DNA from 4 places in the Ensifer sp. ENS02 genome. Region 4 is predicted to be linked to each of the others. Evidence: riboswitches for the same ligand, from Rfam matches in the RefSeq annotation. Region 4 holds a riboswitch; each other region holds the start of a gene.
The links. A riboswitch is a leader RNA that binds a small molecule or an ion and turns the genes downstream of it on or off. The one in region 4 is predicted to bind cobalamin.
Positions count from the first base shown of each region.

Region 1: it holds a riboswitch for cobalamin, as region 4 does, so the genes downstream of both, IB262_RS15350 (aromatic ring-hydroxylating dioxygenase subunit alpha) here and cobU (bifunctional adenosylcobinamide kinase/adenosylcobinamide-phosphate guanylyltransferase) in region 4, are expected to answer to the same signal.
Region 2: it holds a riboswitch for cobalamin, as region 4 does, so the genes downstream of both, IB262_RS00145 (CbtB-domain containing protein) here and cobU (bifunctional adenosylcobinamide kinase/adenosylcobinamide-phosphate guanylyltransferase) in region 4, are expected to answer to the same signal.
Region 3: it holds a riboswitch for cobalamin, as region 4 does, so the genes downstream of both, metE (5-methyltetrahydropteroyltriglutamate--homocysteine S-methyltransferase) here and cobU (bifunctional adenosylcobinamide kinase/adenosylcobinamide-phosphate guanylyltransferase) in region 4, are expected to answer to the same signal.

Region 1 covers NZ_JACVAO010000006.1:347,352-351,556, forward strand. The annotation lists gene IB262_RS15340 (L-threonylcarbamoyladenylate synthase) at 8-982, opposite strand; gene IB262_RS15345 (DUF6656 family protein) at 1,060-1,659, opposite strand; cobalamin riboswitch at 1,977-2,178, shown strand; gene IB262_RS15350 (aromatic ring-hydroxylating dioxygenase subunit alpha) at 2,282-3,526, shown strand; gene IB262_RS15355 (hybrid-cluster NAD(P)-dependent oxidoreductase) at 3,528-4,205, shown strand, end outside.
Region 2 covers NZ_JACVAO010000001.1:20,307-24,511, reverse strand. The annotation lists gene IB262_RS00160 (anthrone oxygenase family protein) at 1-40, opposite strand, end outside; gene IB262_RS00155 (NAD(P)H-binding protein) at 37-867, opposite strand; gene IB262_RS00150 (TetR/AcrR family transcriptional regulator) at 972-1,664, shown strand; cobalamin riboswitch at 1,663-1,925, shown strand; gene IB262_RS00145 (CbtB-domain containing protein) at 1,966-2,142, shown strand; gene IB262_RS00140 (CbtA family protein) at 2,340-3,137, shown strand; gene IB262_RS00135 ((2Fe-2S)-binding protein) at 3,176-4,042, opposite strand; gene IB262_RS00130 (glucoamylase family protein) at 4,045-4,205, opposite strand, start outside.
Region 3 covers NZ_JACVAO010000012.1:49,569-53,773, reverse strand. The annotation lists gene IB262_RS24545 (LysR substrate-binding domain-containing protein) at 1-826, opposite strand, end outside; gene IB262_RS24540 (hypothetical protein) at 890-1,270, shown strand; cobalamin riboswitch at 1,289-1,508, shown strand; gene metE (5-methyltetrahydropteroyltriglutamate--homocysteine S-methyltransferase) at 1,608-3,962, shown strand; gene IB262_RS24530 (hotdog domain-containing protein) at 3,959-4,205, shown strand, end outside.
Region 4 covers NZ_JACVAO010000001.1:589,916-594,120, forward strand. The annotation lists gene IB262_RS03030 (cobyric acid synthase) at 1-209, shown strand, start outside; gene IB262_RS03035 (cation diffusion facilitator family transporter) at 224-829, opposite strand; cobalamin riboswitch at 1,032-1,490, shown strand; gene cobU (bifunctional adenosylcobinamide kinase/adenosylcobinamide-phosphate guanylyltransferase) at 1,625-2,149, shown strand; gene cobW (cobalamin biosynthesis protein CobW) at 2,153-3,217, shown strand; gene cobN (cobaltochelatase subunit CobN) at 3,321-4,205, shown strand, end outside.

The sequences.
Region 1 (4,205 bases), on a different contig from region 4:
CACTATCTTACCCTCGTGGTGCCGCCGCCCGTTGCAACCGGTCGACGATGGCTTCCCCCAACCCGTCCGAAGGGATCGGCCCGAAGGCGATGGTCTCTGCGCCGCTGGCATCCGCCCGCTTCATATAGTCGAAGAGATTGGCGGCGGCTTCGCGCAGATTGCCAGTCGGGCTGAGATCGAGAACGACGGCCGCCTGCTCTTCGCCGGCGATCCGATTGCCGCCGAAACGGATCAAGGCTTCGCCCGCATGCACCTCGGCGGCATCGAGCCGGACGGCAGCGCCGGGCGCGTAGTGCGAGGCGAGCATGCCCGGCGCCTCGATCGTCGCTCCCGCCGTCTCCGGCCGGGTCACCGGACGGCCAAGCAGGCGTTCGATCTCGGCGGCATCGAGGCCACCCGGCCGAAGCAGCCGGATCTCGTCGCCATCGACCTTGATGATCGTCGACTCAAGGCCGATTTGGGCCTGGCCGGCGTCGAGGATAAGTTTCAGTTTGTCGCCGAGATCGGCTTCCACATGGACCGCATTGGTCGGGCTGATCTTGCCCGACGTATTGGCGCTGGGTGCGGCCAGTGGTCGCCCGAAGTGGGCGATTACCCGGCGGGAAAAACCGTCGGGCATGCGGATGCCGAGCGTGTCGAGGCCGGCGGACGCCAGCGCATGAACCGTGCTGTCGGCGCGCTGCCGAAGGATCAGCGTCAGCGGGCCGGGCCAGAAGGCTTCGGCCAGCTGCCTCGAAATCGGATCGAAATGCACATGGGCTTCGGCCATCGCCATGTCGGAAACATGCGAGATCAGCGGATTGAAGCGCGGGCGCCCCTTCATCTCGTAGATGCGACTGATCGCATCGGGATTGGTAGCGTCGGCGGCAAGGCCGTAGACGGTCTCGGTCGGAATGGCGACCGGCTCGCCTTCGGCAAGAACGGCGCAGGCGCGCGCGATCGCGCGGTCCGGTTCTCTATCCGTGTCGATGATCTCAGCCATGCCGTTTCCTTTCCGACGCTTCCTTAACGGACGCACCGGAAAAACAGAACGATTTTCTTTGAAGGAACCGGTTCGGCTCAGAGGCTGCGAATGATGCGACGCAACGCGTCATCCTTGGCGCCAAGCATCAGTACGTTTTTCAGCGCGACCTTGGGATCATCGGTGCGAAACAGCAGCCCGTTGTCACGAAAGTTGCGGTTGATGACCATTTGCCCGGCTTCGGCGCCCGGTTCGATGGCGACGGCGAAGTACATGCGTGAATAGCCGGGCTGGATACTCTCGAAAAAATGCGTCTCGTCGCCCAGGTTGCAGAAGAAGTTGGCGAAGTAGAAGGACCAGGTGATGTCCTTGGAGGGAGTAACCGGCGTACGCGCCGCCGTCACGTGACAGTAGCCGAGATGCGGCCGGCCGACGAGCGTGCGGTGGAAGATCATCTTCGGGAACTGGATCGAGGTGTGGAACCCGTTGATCCGCTTATGGGTCGTGTCGCCGGCGGTGCTGAGCTTCTTGCCCGTCCTGTCTGCGACTTCCTCATAGCTCAAATACCGGCGTTCGCTCGGCAACCATTGCCTGCGGTTGATCCGGCCGGTGCGCAGGAATTCGGTATGAACCGCCACCTTCGGCGGGATTGTCGGCAGCTTCTCGGCTGTCGCGTCGTAGTATCTCAACTTTGCCATGATCGTCAGCGCGCCATCTGCCTGCCTGCAGGACCTCTCTCGTCCGCCGGCTAGGCTAGCGGCTCATGGTTAATGAATGATTTCGTCCTGGCTGCATCATTAGCGTTCTCTATCTGACGCGATGTCGCAAACGGGCGAAGCCCTCCCGCATCTGCGCCGACCGCGCCGCAAAAGTCGGCAAATGCCCAAGATGTGATCTATCTATATGTTTGCAATGTAAAAATTCTAAGACGGTGGCCTTTTGTCACGGTTTTTTCCGTGTCGTCATTCTGGAATTGGATGTCGCTATCGGGCAGCTGCCAAGGCGACTTCCGCGATTACATATCCTTACTCAAGGTGCCGTCTTCGAAGGGAAGATGGAGAATTGGGAAGCCGGTCAAATCCCGGCGCTGCCCCCGCAACGGTGGTGGAGCGAAAGCCTCGGCAAAGGCCACTGGACGGTTCGTCCGGGAAGGCGCCGGGCAGGTCCGAAAGGACGGCTCCTGAGCCCGGAAACCAGCCTTGACGGACATAACCGTAACGGGTTGCGGCGGGCAGCCGGATCGGAGCCTCAAACGCATGGGTGTGCGCCCGTGCGGGTTCCTGTCCTGCCTCTCCGAAACATGGCGCATGAGGACAGGACATGGACACCAGAAACGATATGCTTCGAAAGCTGAAGGGCAGGCGGGACGGCTACAGCCTCGACCGGGCCTTTTACATCGATCCCGACTACTACAGGCAGGATCTGGAAAACATCTGGTACAAGGATTGGCTGTTTATCGGCCATGACTGCGAGATCCCGCGGGCCGGCAATTACTTCACCGTCCAGGTAGGCGACTACCCCGTTGTCATCACCCGCGACCGCCAGGGCGCCATCCGGGCGCTGCACAATTCCTGCCGCCACCGCGGCTCGCGCGTCTGCACGCAGGCGAAAGGCTCGTCGGCAAAGCTTGTCTGTCCCTATCACCAGTGGACCTACGAACTCGATGGCTCGCTGCTCTTCGCCCGGCAGATGGGAGAGGATTTCGACAAGGCCGCCCACAGTCTGAAGCCGATCCATTGCGAAACGGTCGGCGGCTACATCTTCATCAACCTGTCGGAAAAGCCGATGGATTTCACGGCGTTCCGCGACATGGCCTTACCGTATCTCGCGCCGCATCGGCTCGGCGAAACCAAGGTCGCGTTCGAAAGCACCATCATCGAGAAGGGCAACTGGAAGCTCGTCTGGGAAAACAACCGCGAATGCTACCATTGCGCCGCCAATCATCCGGAACTCTGCCGCACCTATCCTGAGGCGCCGACGGCGACCGGGGTGCAGGGCGCAAAGGATGATCCTGTGATCGCCGAACATTGGGCGAAGTGCGAGGCCGGGGGCCTGCCGAGCGAATTTAAGATGTCGCCGACCGGTCAGTTCCGCGCCGCCCGCATGCCGCTTGTCGACAATGCCGAAAGCTACACCATGTCGGGCGCCCGCGCCGTCAGGCGGGCCCTGTCCGCCGACGTCTCCCAGAGCCAGATCGGCACGCTCTTGATGTTCCACTATCCGACCACCTGGAACCATGTGCTCGCCGACCACGCCATCACCTTCCGGGTGCTGCCGCTCGGGCCCGAACTGACGCAGGTGACGACGAAGTGGCTCGTCAACAAGGATGCGGTCGAAGGCGTCGACTACAATCTAGAAGAACTGACGCATGTCTGGACCGAGACCAACGATCAGGACCGTCAGATCGTCGAGGAAAATGCCTTCGGCATCCGCTCACCGGCCTATGAGCCCGGTCCCTATTCGCCCGAGCACGAGGGTGGCGTCATGCAGTTCGTCGAGTGGTACTGCAAGTTCATGGAGCAGCGCCTTGCCGGCGACGCGGCTCCGCTTTCAAGGGTCGCCTGACATGCAGATGGCCTCTTCGTTTCACCATTTCGACGCGCTGCATGTCTGGATCGACCGGCAGCAGATGCTCGAATGCACATCGGCGGTCGTCGAGACCGCCGATGTCATGACCTTCACCTTCCGGACCGAAAAGCCCGCCTGGTTTCGCTATCTGCCCGGGCAATTCGTGACCCTCGAACTGCCCGTCGCCGACGAGCCAGTGATGCGCACCTACACCCTGTCGTCGACGCCCTCGCGGCCGCTGTCGATCGCCGTGACCGTCAAGGCGCAGTCAGACAGCATCGGCACCCGCTGGATGTTCGAGCACCTGAAGCCCGGAATGAAACTCCGCGCCTTTGGCCCGCTCGGCGATTTCAGCTTCGTCCGCCATCCCGGCGACAAATACCTGTTTATCTCGGCCGGCTCCGGCATCACGCCGATGATGTCGATGACGCGCTGGATGGCGGACTGCGTGCCAGAGACGGATGTGACCTTCATCTCCTGCGCGCGTCGTCCGGAGGACCTGCTGTTCCGTTCGGAGCTGGAGGTTCTGGCGACGCAGATGTCCGGGCTGAACCTCGGCTTCATCGTCGAGGGACATGAGGCACGCCACGGCTGGCACGGGCTTCGCGGCCGCATTGATGGCGCCAAGCTGCCGCTGCTTGCGCCCGATTTCATGGACCGCACCGTTTTCTGCTGC
Region 2 (4,205 bases), 570 kb from region 4:
TCGCGGCGGCAAACGCCAGAGCGGGGATCAGCGGGATCATGCGGCAAGACTCCAAACACCAGTTGCTGCGGTTTCCCGGGCGTAATCGGCAAAGTCGCGCGGACGCCGCCCAAGCACGCGCTCGACATCGGACGTCATGCTGGAATTGCGTCCGTCGAGCACCGAGGTGAAGAGATAGCGGATGAGTTCGACATAGTCATCCGGCACGCCGTCCGCCTTGAGATGCGCTGCGAAGTCGGAAACCGGAATGGCCTGATAAGAGATCCGACGGTTGGCGGCCGCGGCGATCTCGGCGACGGCCTGGGCAAAGGTCATCAGGCGCGGGCCGGTCAAGGCATAGACCTTGCCGATATGCGCATCGTCCAGAAGGGCCTCAACCGCCACGTCGGCGATGTCGTCGCAACTGACGAAGGGCTCGGTGACCTCGTCCACCGGCAGGAAGACCGAACCACTCACCACGCTGTCGGCGAGGAAGCCTTCGTCGAAATTCTCGAAGAACCAGCTGCCCCGGATGACCGTCCAATCGGCGCCGGAGGCCTGCAGCGCACGCTCGGAGGCTTCCGCCTCGTCCTCGCCGCGGCCCGACAGGAGCACCAGCCGCTTGATGCCCGAGCGAACGGCAAGGCTCGAGAACCGGTCGATGACGTCGACGGCGCCCGGCACCGCCAGATCGGGCTGGTAGCAGACATAGATGCGATCGACATTTTCAAGGGCGGGCGCCCAGGTCGCCTCATCCGTCCAATCGAAGGAAGGCGACGCCGAACGGGCGCCGATGCGGACCGCTATGCCCCGCTCCCGAAGGCGATCGGCCACCCGCCGCCCCGTCTTGCCGGTACCGCCCAAAACCAGTGTGACTTTCTGAGACATCGTTTCCTCCTGAGGTTCCACCAACAAACATGAGCATCTCTCACATTTGCAAATGTGATAAATCCTCGTATTTTAGGAGTCAAGCCAAAATGTGAGCATTACTCATGATTCCAGATGCAAGTCCCGCCACGCTTCCCGCCGACGACGAGCCTGCGCTGCGCCGGACGCCGAGCCAGAAGCGCAGCCGCGAGCGCGTCGAGCAGATCCTTGCCTGCGCGACGGCGCTCATCCAGGAGAAGGGCAGTGACGCCATGCGCATGAGCGAAGTCGCTGAAAAGGCTGGGATTTCGATCGGATCACTTTATCAGTACTTCCCCGACAAGGCGGCAATCGTGCGCACGCTGGCCGAGCGCTACAATGCGGTCTGCAACGAGTGCATCGCGGCCGAACTGGCCAAGGTCACGTCGATAGCCGAACTGCGCGACGCCTTCTCGCTGCTGTTCGACATCTACTATGACATGTTCCTCGCCGAGCCGGTCATGCGCGACATCTGGTCGGCGATGCAGGCCGACAAGGCACTGCGCGAGATCGATCTTGCGCAAAGCCGCGCCGGCGGAAAGCTGCTTGCCGATGTCTGGGCCCGCCTTGTGCCGGAGACGCCGCGCGAAGAGATCGACAGCGCCGCCTTCCTGATCATGCATCTCGGCGACTGCACCATGCGACTTGCAGTCTCGGTCGACCGGGCCGAGGGTGACCAGATCGTCGAAGCCTACAAACGCATGACCATCAAGGATTTTGTCGCGGATGGACCGCGCGGCGGCGCGCACTCAATTGACAACTCCATGACACAATCCTAATCATCTGGGATCGATTGGTTCCCGGGACGCGAACGTGTTTCGGGAGTAAACGGGAATGTGACGGATGGACCCAAGCTGGGCATTCAAATCACGGCCGACCCCGCGACTGTAGAGCGACGTCGATCCACCGTTCCGGAGCGATCCGGAAGAAGCCACTGGCAAGACCGCGAGAGGGCGGCCGAGCTGGGAAGGCGAGGCAGATCGAGGGCATCGAGCCCAACGCCGTGAGCCAGGAAACCTGCCACTCGATACGGGCATAGGGCCCAACCGGGAATTTCCCGATGCCATCACGGAGGTTGTCATGGCTACGTCTACCATTTCGAGCACCCCGCTCTCCCTCAGCGATCGTCTGACCGCTGGCGTCATCGCGCTCTTCATCGGCGCATTCCTCGTCTTTGGCGCCGGCCTTGCCAACTCGGCAGTGCTGCACGACACGGCGCACGACACCCGCCACTCCTACGGCTTCCCCTGCCACTGACCGATGCGCCGGAACGTGAACAACGTTCCGCATCGAACAATCTGCGGACCTGAACGCATCCGGCCCGAGCCGGATGGAGGCCTGCGTGCATCCCGGTTTTTCCGGCGCGCGAAGGCCATCCGCAGCATAGGGAAAATGGGAAGGCTCAAGGACCACGCCACAGGGCGTGGCTTTTGTCGTTATCGAGGGATTTCAAGATGATTGTCAGAACGCTTCTGGCCGCGATCGTGGCTGGATTGATTGCCGGTGTCTTCATGACCGGCGCCCAGGAACTGCGCGTCACACCGCTGATCCTGCATGCAGAAGAATTCGAAGGCGAGGCACCGGCCGCCACCGAACAGCCCGCCGCCCAGCCGGGTGCGGCACAGCCGGCCGCAGAAAACCACGACCAGCACTCGTCGCTCAAAGCCGTGTCGCCGTTCGGCGCCTTTCTCGACGCTTTGTCGCCGATCACCCCGGCCTATGCCCATGAGGGCGAGCATGAGGAAGGCGGCATCATGTTCGGCATGAGCCGCTTCTCCGGCACGCTGATGGCGAACCTCGTCACAGGTTCCGGCTTCGGCCTGCTGCTCGCCGGCGTCAGCCTGGTGATCGGCTACCCGATCACGCTCAGGAACGGCGCGCTGTGGGGCGCCTGCGGCTGGCTTGCCGTGCACATGCTGCCGGCGATCGGTCTGCCGCCGGAACTGCCGGGCTTTCCGGCAGCCGAACTCGGCGACCGCCAGACCTGGTGGCTGGTGACAGTGGCGCTCTCCGCCGTCGGCCTCTATCTCGTTGTCCTGCGCGAGGAGATCGTCTCCAAGGTCGCAGGCCTGGTGCTGATCGCAGCACCCCATGTCTACGGTGCGCCGCAGCCGCTCGATATCACCAGCAACGTTCCGGCCGTGCTCGGCGCCGAGTTTGCGGTTGCCGCACTCGCCACCACGCTCGCCTTCTGGATCGTGCTCGGCGTCGTCTCCGGCTTCATCAACGAGCGCTTCGTCAAGGCACAGTGATCACTGATCACAGATCGTCAGCAAAGCGACGGCGGGGTTCAGGTCCCGCCGTTTTGCATGAGATGCGCCGCCAGCCGCGCGCGGCGATCTTCCGGCTCCAGCAGCACGCAAGTGTCGCAGAAGCTGCCCCCTTCCGTCTTGAAGTAGAGACAGCAGCCGCAACGGATCCGATACTGGCGCGACAGCTGAGCGCCGCTTGCCGGATCGAGAGCCGCGATCTGCTCGTAGCAGAGCTCCTCTGAGTAGAGCCGCGAACCCGGTCGTTTGACGATCGCCAGCGCCTCGGCCCTGCCGCGCGCCTCGTCGCCGATCGCGCGGCCGATTTCCAGGAACGCGCCGGCCAGGGCATCGGCCGCGAGCCGCCATTGCGCCCCGCTCGACAGCCCTGCTCGCGCTTTCAGAACCGCAACGACGGGTACCAGATGGGCGATGAAGCCCTGTTCGAATGCGCTGACGCCTTCGCCACCCTGGCGCTCCGTGGCCGGCGGATGCAGGCGAAAATGATAGCGCTTGCCCGCGATTTCGACGCCACGGTGAAGCCGCGTCCAATCCTCGAAACGAATGCCGGCCACCTCCGCCTGCAACCCGGCGCCGAGATGGAACGCGCCAAGGACTACGCTCAGCTGGCGGCTATAGAAGGCGATCAGATGCGCCGCCCGGACCCGGTCGGTCATGCCGACCCCGAAGAAATCCTGATAGGCGAGCCCCGCCTCAAGGCCAGCGCTGCCCGTAGCCCAGAAGTCACCCGGCGCGCTGAAATCACTGGCCGCCGGCCCGAGCGAGACGGCAGCCTCGGGAAACTGGGCACGCAGATGGTCGGCGACGGCCAGCGCCTGCGGCGCAAACGCCGCGGTCTCCGCTGTCGGCCGGTGGTCGTTCGAGCGCATGCCGTCTCCGTCGTCCATTCTCATCCTCTGGCGCGGGATGCGGGCGGATTACCACACGCGCCTTCCCCCTCCTGCAGCCAGCCACCGTCGAAGCCCGCCCGCTCAAGGCCGAGGCGGATCGCCGGTATGCTGCGCATCAGCGCCCAGCTAAGGCCGCTTTGCCAGTTCTCGATCATCATGA
Region 3 (4,205 bases), on a different contig from region 4:
CGCGAAAGGCCTGGATCTTCTTCTGCCGCCTGGTGCTTTGCGGATAGACGAGCCAATAGGCGCGGCCGTCGCGCACCACATGCTCGAACGGCCGGATGAGCCTGCCGCTCTTCAGTTCATCCATCAGGAAGGTCGAGACGGCAATCGCAATGCCGTGATCCGCAAGGATTGTGGCGACATCCATCGCCTGCACGTCGAAGATCAATTCGGTGCCATTGCTTGCCGGCGGCTCGACGCCGGTTTCGATCATCCACCGCCGCCACCAGCTGGCGTTGCCGAAACGCCGGACTCTCAGAACGTCCGCGGGCTCCTTGAGCTGGTACTTTTCCAGGAAGGATGGCGTGCAGACAGGCACGTAATCGAGCGGAAACAAGGGAAAGACATCGTTGCCCGGCCAGTCGCCGGCGCCGCTGCGCACCGCGAGATCGATGGCGTCACGTTTGAAATCGACCAACTCGGTCGACATGTGCACCCTGATGCTGATGTTGGGATGCGCGGTCTGAAACGACGCGAGGCGCTGACCGAGCCAGCTCGACACGACGGTTGGCAGCACCGAGATGCGCAGGTGATGTTCGGTCTTGTCGGCGATCTCCGAGAAAGCCGCCCCTAAGAGATCGATCGCTTCGGTCACCTTCGGCGCTAGCTGCCGCCCGGCGCCGGTCAATCGCACCTCGCGCGGAAGCCGAACGAACAGCGGCGCGCCGATGCGATCTTCCAACAGCCGGATCTGATAGCTGACGGCCGCCTGCGTCATGCCGAGCTCTTCGGCGGCGCGGGTGAAACTCAGGTGCCTGGCGGCGGCCTCAAAGGCGCGCACCGCACTCATGGGAGGAATCTTGCTCATGGAACTGAGATAAGCATTCTTTATGCCCGCATGCGAGAAATCGCTTTGCGCGAAACGGCAAAAACCCTCACTTTTTTTCGCGAACACACGCCCTTGAAAGAAGTGAGGATAGCAATGCTTAGCGCAGTGCGATCAACGATTTACCATGTCCTGAACTGGGCCGATAAGACCCTCAACCCTCCGGTTGCCATCGACACGTTCAACGAGTTCCAACTCCGGGATATCGGCCTGACGCGAGATCAAGAGCATATCCGCGCGCGCGTTGGCGACGCGGCGGATCCGTGGCAGTGGCCGGAGGAGGACGCTTCGACCAAACCGCAACCGTCCCGTGAGCGGAAAGCAATGGAAAGACCTCGTCCTGCCACTGTCTCGCCGCGGGCGGCGGCGGGAGAGAATAAAGACATAAGCATTTCTTTATGCGATTGACGAAGAGCTCGGGACAGGGCATTGTCGCCCCACCGTGGTTCTTCGCCCGCCTTTGGAGGGACGGAGCTAAGAGGGAATTCGGTGCGGCGCCAGACAAGCGCCCATGCCGGAGCTGCCCCCGCAACTGTAAGCGGAGAGCGGCCGTTCGAAGATGTCACTGAGGGAGACGCCTCGGGAAGACGGAACGGTCCGTGACGACCCGCAAGCCAGGAGACCTGCCGCGATGAACAACGTCCACGGGCGGGGTGTCCGATGAGGCGCGTTGAGGACGCGGGATCGCTCTCGCGCCGCGGCTGCGTCGCATTCAAGCCTTGCCCATAACCTTCGGGGTAAGGAAATGACCATCAAGACTGCCAATCTCGGTTTCCCGCGCATCGGCCGCCGTCGCGAATTGAAATTCGCGCTCGAACGCTATTGGGCCGGAAAGGCCAGCCGCGGCGAACTTCTCGATACCGGAGCCAAGCTCCGCGCTGAAAACTGGGCCGCGCAGAAAACGCGCGGCATCGACATCATCCCCTCCAACGACTTCTCCTTCTACGACCACGTGCTCGATACCGCCGTGCTTGTCGGCGCAATCCCGCCGGCCTATGGCTGGACGGGCGGCCCGGTCGATCTCGACACCTATTTTGCCATGGCGCGCGGCTCGGCCGGAACGCCCTGCGCCGCCGGCTGCACCCATTCGGGAAGCAGCAGCGGCACTCCCGCGCTCGAAATGACAAAGTGGTTCGACACCAACTATCACTACATGGTGCCCGAGTTCGACAGGGATCAGCGCTTCGAGCTCACCCACAATCGGCCGCTGGAAGCCTTCCAGGAAGCTCAGGCCCTCGGCTATCGCACACGCCCGGTGCTCATCGGCCCGGTGACACTGCTGAAGCTCGGCAAATCGAAGGGCGGCGACTTCGATCCGGTCGATCTGATCGAACGGCTCCTGCCCGTTTACGTGAGGGTCCTGGCGGAGCTTGCTGACGCCGGCGCCGATTGGGTCCAGATCGACGAGCCTTGCCTGGCGCTCGATCTCGCGGACAAGGATCGTCGCGCTCTCGACCTCGCCTATCGCACGTTCGACACCGACGTGCCCGGACTCAAGATCATGCTGGCGACCTATTTCGGCTCGATCGGCGACAACACGGCAACGGCGTTGGCGCTGCCGGTCGATGGACTGCATGTCGATCTCGTGCGCGCGCCGCAGCAGATCGACACGCTCATCCAATCGGCTCCGGCGGACCGGGTCCTATCGCTCGGGGTCATCGACGGCCGCAACATCTGGCGGACCGATCTGGCCGGCCTGTTCCGCCGGCTGCAGCCTCTGACTTCGGCCCACGGCCGCGACCGCATCGAACTCGCACCTTCATGCTCACTCCTGCACGTGCCGATCGATCTCGACCTGGAGCGTGCGCTTGATCCGGAACTTTCCTCCTGGCTCGCCTTCGGTACGCAGAAACTCGACGAACTCAGCCTGCTTGCCAGCGCCTTCGAGCCGGGGCTTGCCATTTCCGAGCACGTTTTCGCCGCCTCGATCGCGTCCGCCCAGGCGAGGCTCACCTCACTCAGGATCCATGATCCTCTGGTCGCCGGGCGCTTGAAAGCGCTGACGGATGCGGACAGCAAGCGGCAATCCCCGTTCGCGGGCCGCCGGGCACTGCAGGCGAAGAAGCTGTCATTGCCGCTCTTCCCGACAACGACGATCGGATCCTTCCCGCAGACATCGGAGGTTCGGCAGGCCCGTTCACTGCATGCGAAGGGCGAACTCAGCTATGTCGACTACACCGCCTATCTTCGCCGAGAGACCGAAGTGGCGGTGCGCTGGCAGGAAGAGGTCGGCATCGACGTACTCGTTCACGGCGAGTTCGAGCGCAACGACATGGTGCAGTATTTTGGCGAGCAGCTCTCGGGCTACGCCTTCACCCAGAGCGGCTGGGTGCAGAGCTACGGATCGCGCTGCGTGCGTCCGCCTGTTATCTTCGGCGACGTTTCGCGACCAAACCCGATGACGGTCGAGTGGGCGACCTTCGCGCAGTCGCTGACCGATCGCCCGGTCAAGGGCATGCTGACGGGTCCGGTCACCATGCTGCTATGGTCCTTCGTTCGTGACGACCTGCCACGTTCCGTGGTGTGCCGGCAGATCGCGCTAGCACTGCGCGATGAAGTGTCGGATCTCGAGGCGGCCGGCATCGCCATCATCCAGATCGACGAACCGGCACTGCGCGAAGGCCTGCCGCTGCGAAATGCCGATCGCAAGACCTATCTCGACTGGGCGGTGGAGTGCTTCCGTCTCAGTGCAGCCGGGGTGGGCGATGCGACCCAGATCCACACCCATATGTGCTACTCCGAGTTCAACGACATCATGGCCGCAATCGCGGCGATGGACGCCGACGTCATGTCGATCGAGACGTCGCGATCGAAAATGGAACTGCTCGGCGCCTTCGCCGACAAGGCCTATCCGAACGAGATCGGCCCGGGCGTCTACGACATCCATTCGCCACGCGCGCCCAGCGTCGAGGAAATGGTGCATCTCATCGAAAAAGCGACCGAGGGCCTCACGCCGGACCAGATCTGGGTCAATCCCGATTGCGGACTGAAGACCAGGCGCTGGGAAGAGACGCGGCCGGCGCTCGTCAACATGGTCGCCGCCGCCCGCTCGCTTCGAGCGGCTTTTGCCGCCGATACGCGCGAAGCCGTCAAAGCATGACGGGGCAGCACGAAGTCACGACGGCGCCGGGGGAAACCCCGGCGCCACAAACCCTGATCGACATCGTTTTTCCAGGCGATACCAATCACCATGGCACGCTCTTTGGTGGCGCCGCCCTCGCGTCGATGGACCGGATCGCTTTCATCGTCGCCACCGGTCACGCGCGCGTTCCCTTCGTCACCGCATCCTGCGACCGCATCGATTTTCGTGCGCCTGCGCGCATCGGTCAGATCGTCTGCTTCA
Region 4 (4,205 bases):
CGCTTTCGGCCGATGGCCGCGTGATGGGCACCTACCTGCATGGGCTCTTCACCAGCGACGCCTATCGCGGCGCGCTGCTCAAGAGTTTCGGCATCGAAGGCGGCGCCAACAACTACCGCCAATCGGTCGATGCGGCGCTCGACGATGTCGCGAACGAACTGGAGGCTGTGCTCGATCGTCGCTGGCTGGACGAGTTGCTCAGGCACTAGGGACGCGGCAACGGTCAGCCAGCAGGTCCCCGGGGGAACTGCGCTGCGACATCGTCCTCCTCGCTTGCGGCTTCCCAGACTTCCCGCGCGGCATCCAGGTTCATCAGGGCAATCCCCAGGCCGACGATCAGGTCCGGCCAGGCCGACTGCCACAGATAGGCTGTCGCCAGACCCGCGGCGATGATGGCCACATTGGCGAAGGCATCGTTGCGGGCCGAGAGAAATGCTGCCCGCGTGAGGCTGCCGCTCGTGTGACGGTAGGCGACGAGCAGATAGGCGCAGAAGAGGTTGACCACCAGCGCCCCAAGTCCGGTCAGGGACAGGGCAAAGGGCTCTGGCGGGACCGGATCCATGAACTTCGCCCAGGCCGTCCAAAGGAAGGCCAGCGCCGGTACCAGTAGAATGAACGCCATCGCCATGCCGACCCGCGCGCGGGTTCGCGCCGTCCAGGCCAGAGCAAAGAAAATCAGCATGTTGACGGAGGCGTCTTCGAGGAAGTCGACGCTGTCGGCCATGAGGGACACCGAGCCGATCGAAAGCGCGACAAGGAGTTCGACCCCGAAATAGCCAAGGTTCAACAGGGAGACGATGAGGACGACGCGGCGCAGGTCGGTATCCACTCGAAAGGTTCCTTTTCTGGCGAAATTCGCCCTCGGCACTTTGACACAGGTGTTAGCAGCAGTTTGCTATCCATAGCACTAGGTTTCGACATCGGTTCCGTTCACACTGCCGTCGTGCCTGACGCCCGACAAATCGTCGCGTGGCGCAACTCGGCCGGGGAGGCGTCGCATGCGTCGATTGACTTTGGGCTGCCCGCTTCCTAATCATCAGGTGTTGGATGGTTCCCCCTTGTCGTGGCGATCTGGGGGAATAATTGGGAATGTGACGGGTGGACCCAAATCGGGCATCCTTATCGCAGCCGACCCCGCGACTGTAGAACGGTCAGGGTTCGCCATCGGGTTTGGTGCCGGGCTGTCGGCCGGTTGCATGGGCAATCGGGGCAGGTCGGGGATCAAGCCGGAAAAGCCACTGGCGTGGCATCGTGATCAGCCGGGTTTGGACGCCTCTTCTTCTACGAATCGTCCGCCTTTCACGATGTCCCTCACAGCGCCCATGCGTCGGAGACGACGCGCAAAGGTTCGCTGTGGCACCGGAAAGACGCCGGGAAGGTGAGGCGGGCCGCTCGGGCCCTGACATCGGAACCTTGCCCTTTAAGGGCGAGGCGATGTTCGGCCCGTGACGCCGTGAGCCAGGAGACCTGCCATCCGGTATGGGCATTCCGCCCGAGGGGACTTTTGTCTCCAACGCCATCACGGAGGTTGTTTTGGCTCGCAGATGTTTTCAAGAACGCGCCCGTGGCGCGTCCGATGGCTTTTGCCACCGACGGCTGATTTGGGAATGTTGAGGCAGCCACGATGAGCAGTCTCAGCGCCGGGCCCGTGCTGGTCCTTGGCGGCGCCCGTTCCGGCAAGTCCAGCTTTTCCGAGAGGCTCGTCGAAGCGTCCGGCTTCACCATGCATTACGTCGCCACGGGCCGCGCCTGGGACGACGAAATGCGCGAGCGCATCGACCATCACCGGACGCGCCGCGGCGAGGGCTGGACGACGCATGAGGAGCCGCTCGATCTCGTCGGCATCCTCAGACGCATCGATGATCCCAGCCATGTGGTCCTGATCGACTGCCTGACGCTATGGGTAACCAATCTCATGCTGGAAGAGCGCGACATGACGGCGGAGTTCGCCGCCCTTGTTGCGTATCTGCCTGAGGCGCGGGCGCGCCTCGTCTTTGTTTCCAATGAGGTCGGCCTCGGCATCGTGCCCGAGAACCGCATGGCCCGCGAGTTTCGCGACCATGCCGGCCGGCTTCACCAGATCGTTGCGGAGAAATCCGCTGAAGTTTACTTTGTCGCGGCCGGTTTGCCGCTGAAAATGAAGGGTTGATCCATGACCACTGCGAGAGCCAACCAGGGCAAGATCCCGGCGACCGTCATCACCGGCTTCCTCGGCGCCGGCAAGACGACGATGATCCGCAACCTGCTGCAGAACGCCGACGGCAAGCGCATCGCGCTGATCATCAACGAGTTCGGCGATCTCGGCGTCGACGGCGATGTCTTGAAGGGCTGCGGTGCCGAGGCCTGCACCGAGGACGACATCATCGAGCTCACCAATGGCTGCATCTGCTGCACCGTGGCTGACGATTTCATCCCGACCATGACGAAGCTGCTCGAGCGTGAAAACCGCCCTGACCACATCATCATCGAAACCTCGGGCCTTGCCCTGCCGCAGCCGCTGATCGCCGCTTTCAACTGGCCGGATATCCGCAGCGAAGTGACCGTCGATGGCGTCGTCACCGTGGTCGACAGCGCCGCCGTTGCCGCTGGCCGCTTTGCCGACGACCACGACAAGGTCGATGCGCTGCGCGTCGAGGACGACAATCTCGATCACGAAAGCCCGATCGAGGAGCTGTTCGAGGACCAACTGACGGCTGCCGATCTCATCGTTCTCAACAAGACCGATCTGATCGATGCCTCCGGCCTCAAGGCCGTACGCGACGAGGTGTCTTCGCGCACCAGCCGCAAGCCGACGATGATCGAGGCGAAGAACGGCGAAGTCGCCGCTGCCATCCTGCTTGGCCTCGGTGTCGGCACGGAAAGCGATATCGCCAACCGCAAGTCGCATCACGAGATGGAGCACGAGGCAGGTGAGGAGCACGATCACGACGAGTTCGACAGCTTCGTCGTCGAGCTCGGTTCGATCGCCGATCCCTCGGCGTTCATCGATCGCCTGAAGGGCGTGATCGCGGAGCACGACGTTCTGCGCCTCAAGGGCTTTGCCGACGTGCCCGGCAAGCCGATGCGCCTCCTGATCCAGGCGGTCGGCGCCCGCATCGACCAGTATTACGACCGCGCCTGGGGCGCCGGCGAAAAGCGCGGTACGCGCCTCGTCGTCATCGGCCTGCACGACATGGACGAGGCGGCGGTGCGCGCTGCGATCACCGCGCTCGTGTAGATCGTTCTTTGAATGAAATGATCTAACACATTGAAATGATGCAGTTCCGGATGGAAAACGCTTTTGGCGTTTTCGTTCGGAATTGCCCCAACGGACAAGACGAATGCATCTGCTTCTCGCCCAGAAAGGAACGATCGCCGACGGCAACGAGGCGATCGACCTTGGGCAAACGCCGGCCGATATCCTTTTCCTATCGGCCGCCGACACCGAGCTCTCCTCGATCGCCGCGGCTCACGGCCGACGCGACGGAGGCTTGAGCCTGCGTATCGCCAGCCTGATGAGCCTGATGCACCCGATGTCGGTCGACACTTACGTCGAGCGCACGGCGCGTCACGCCAAGCTGATCGTCGTCCGGCCGCTCGGTGGCGCCAGCTATTTCCGTTATCTGCTGGAAGCCCTGCATGCGGCTGCCGTCACCCATCGTTTCGAGATCGCGGTTCTGCCGGGTGACGACAAGCCGGATCCGGGGCTGGAGCCTTTCTCCACCGTCGCAGCCGACGACCGCCAGCGCCTTTGGGCTTACTTCACCGAAGGCGGCTCGGACAATGCCGGGCTGTTTCTCGACTATGCGGCCGCACTGGTCACGGGTGCCGAGAAGCCGCAGCCGGCAAAGCCCCTGTTGAAGGCCGGCATCTGGTGGCCGGGTGCTGGCGTGATCGGCGTCAGCGAATGGCAGTCTCGTGTTCAGGGACGGATGGTAGCGGGGGAGGGATTCGAACCCCCGACGGTTGGGATCTGCTTTTACCGCGCGCTCGTGCAGAGTGGCGAGACACGGCCGGTGGAGGCGCTGATCGATGCGCTGGAGGCTGAAGGTGTGCGGGCACTGCCGGTGTTCGTCTCAAGCCTCAAGGATGCCGTTTCCGTCGGCACGCTGCAGGCGATTTTTTCGGAGGCCGCACCCGACGTGGTGATGAACGCCACTGGCTTTGCGGTCTCGTCGCCCGGTGCCGACCGTCAGCCGACGGTGCTGGAATCGACCGGTGCGCCG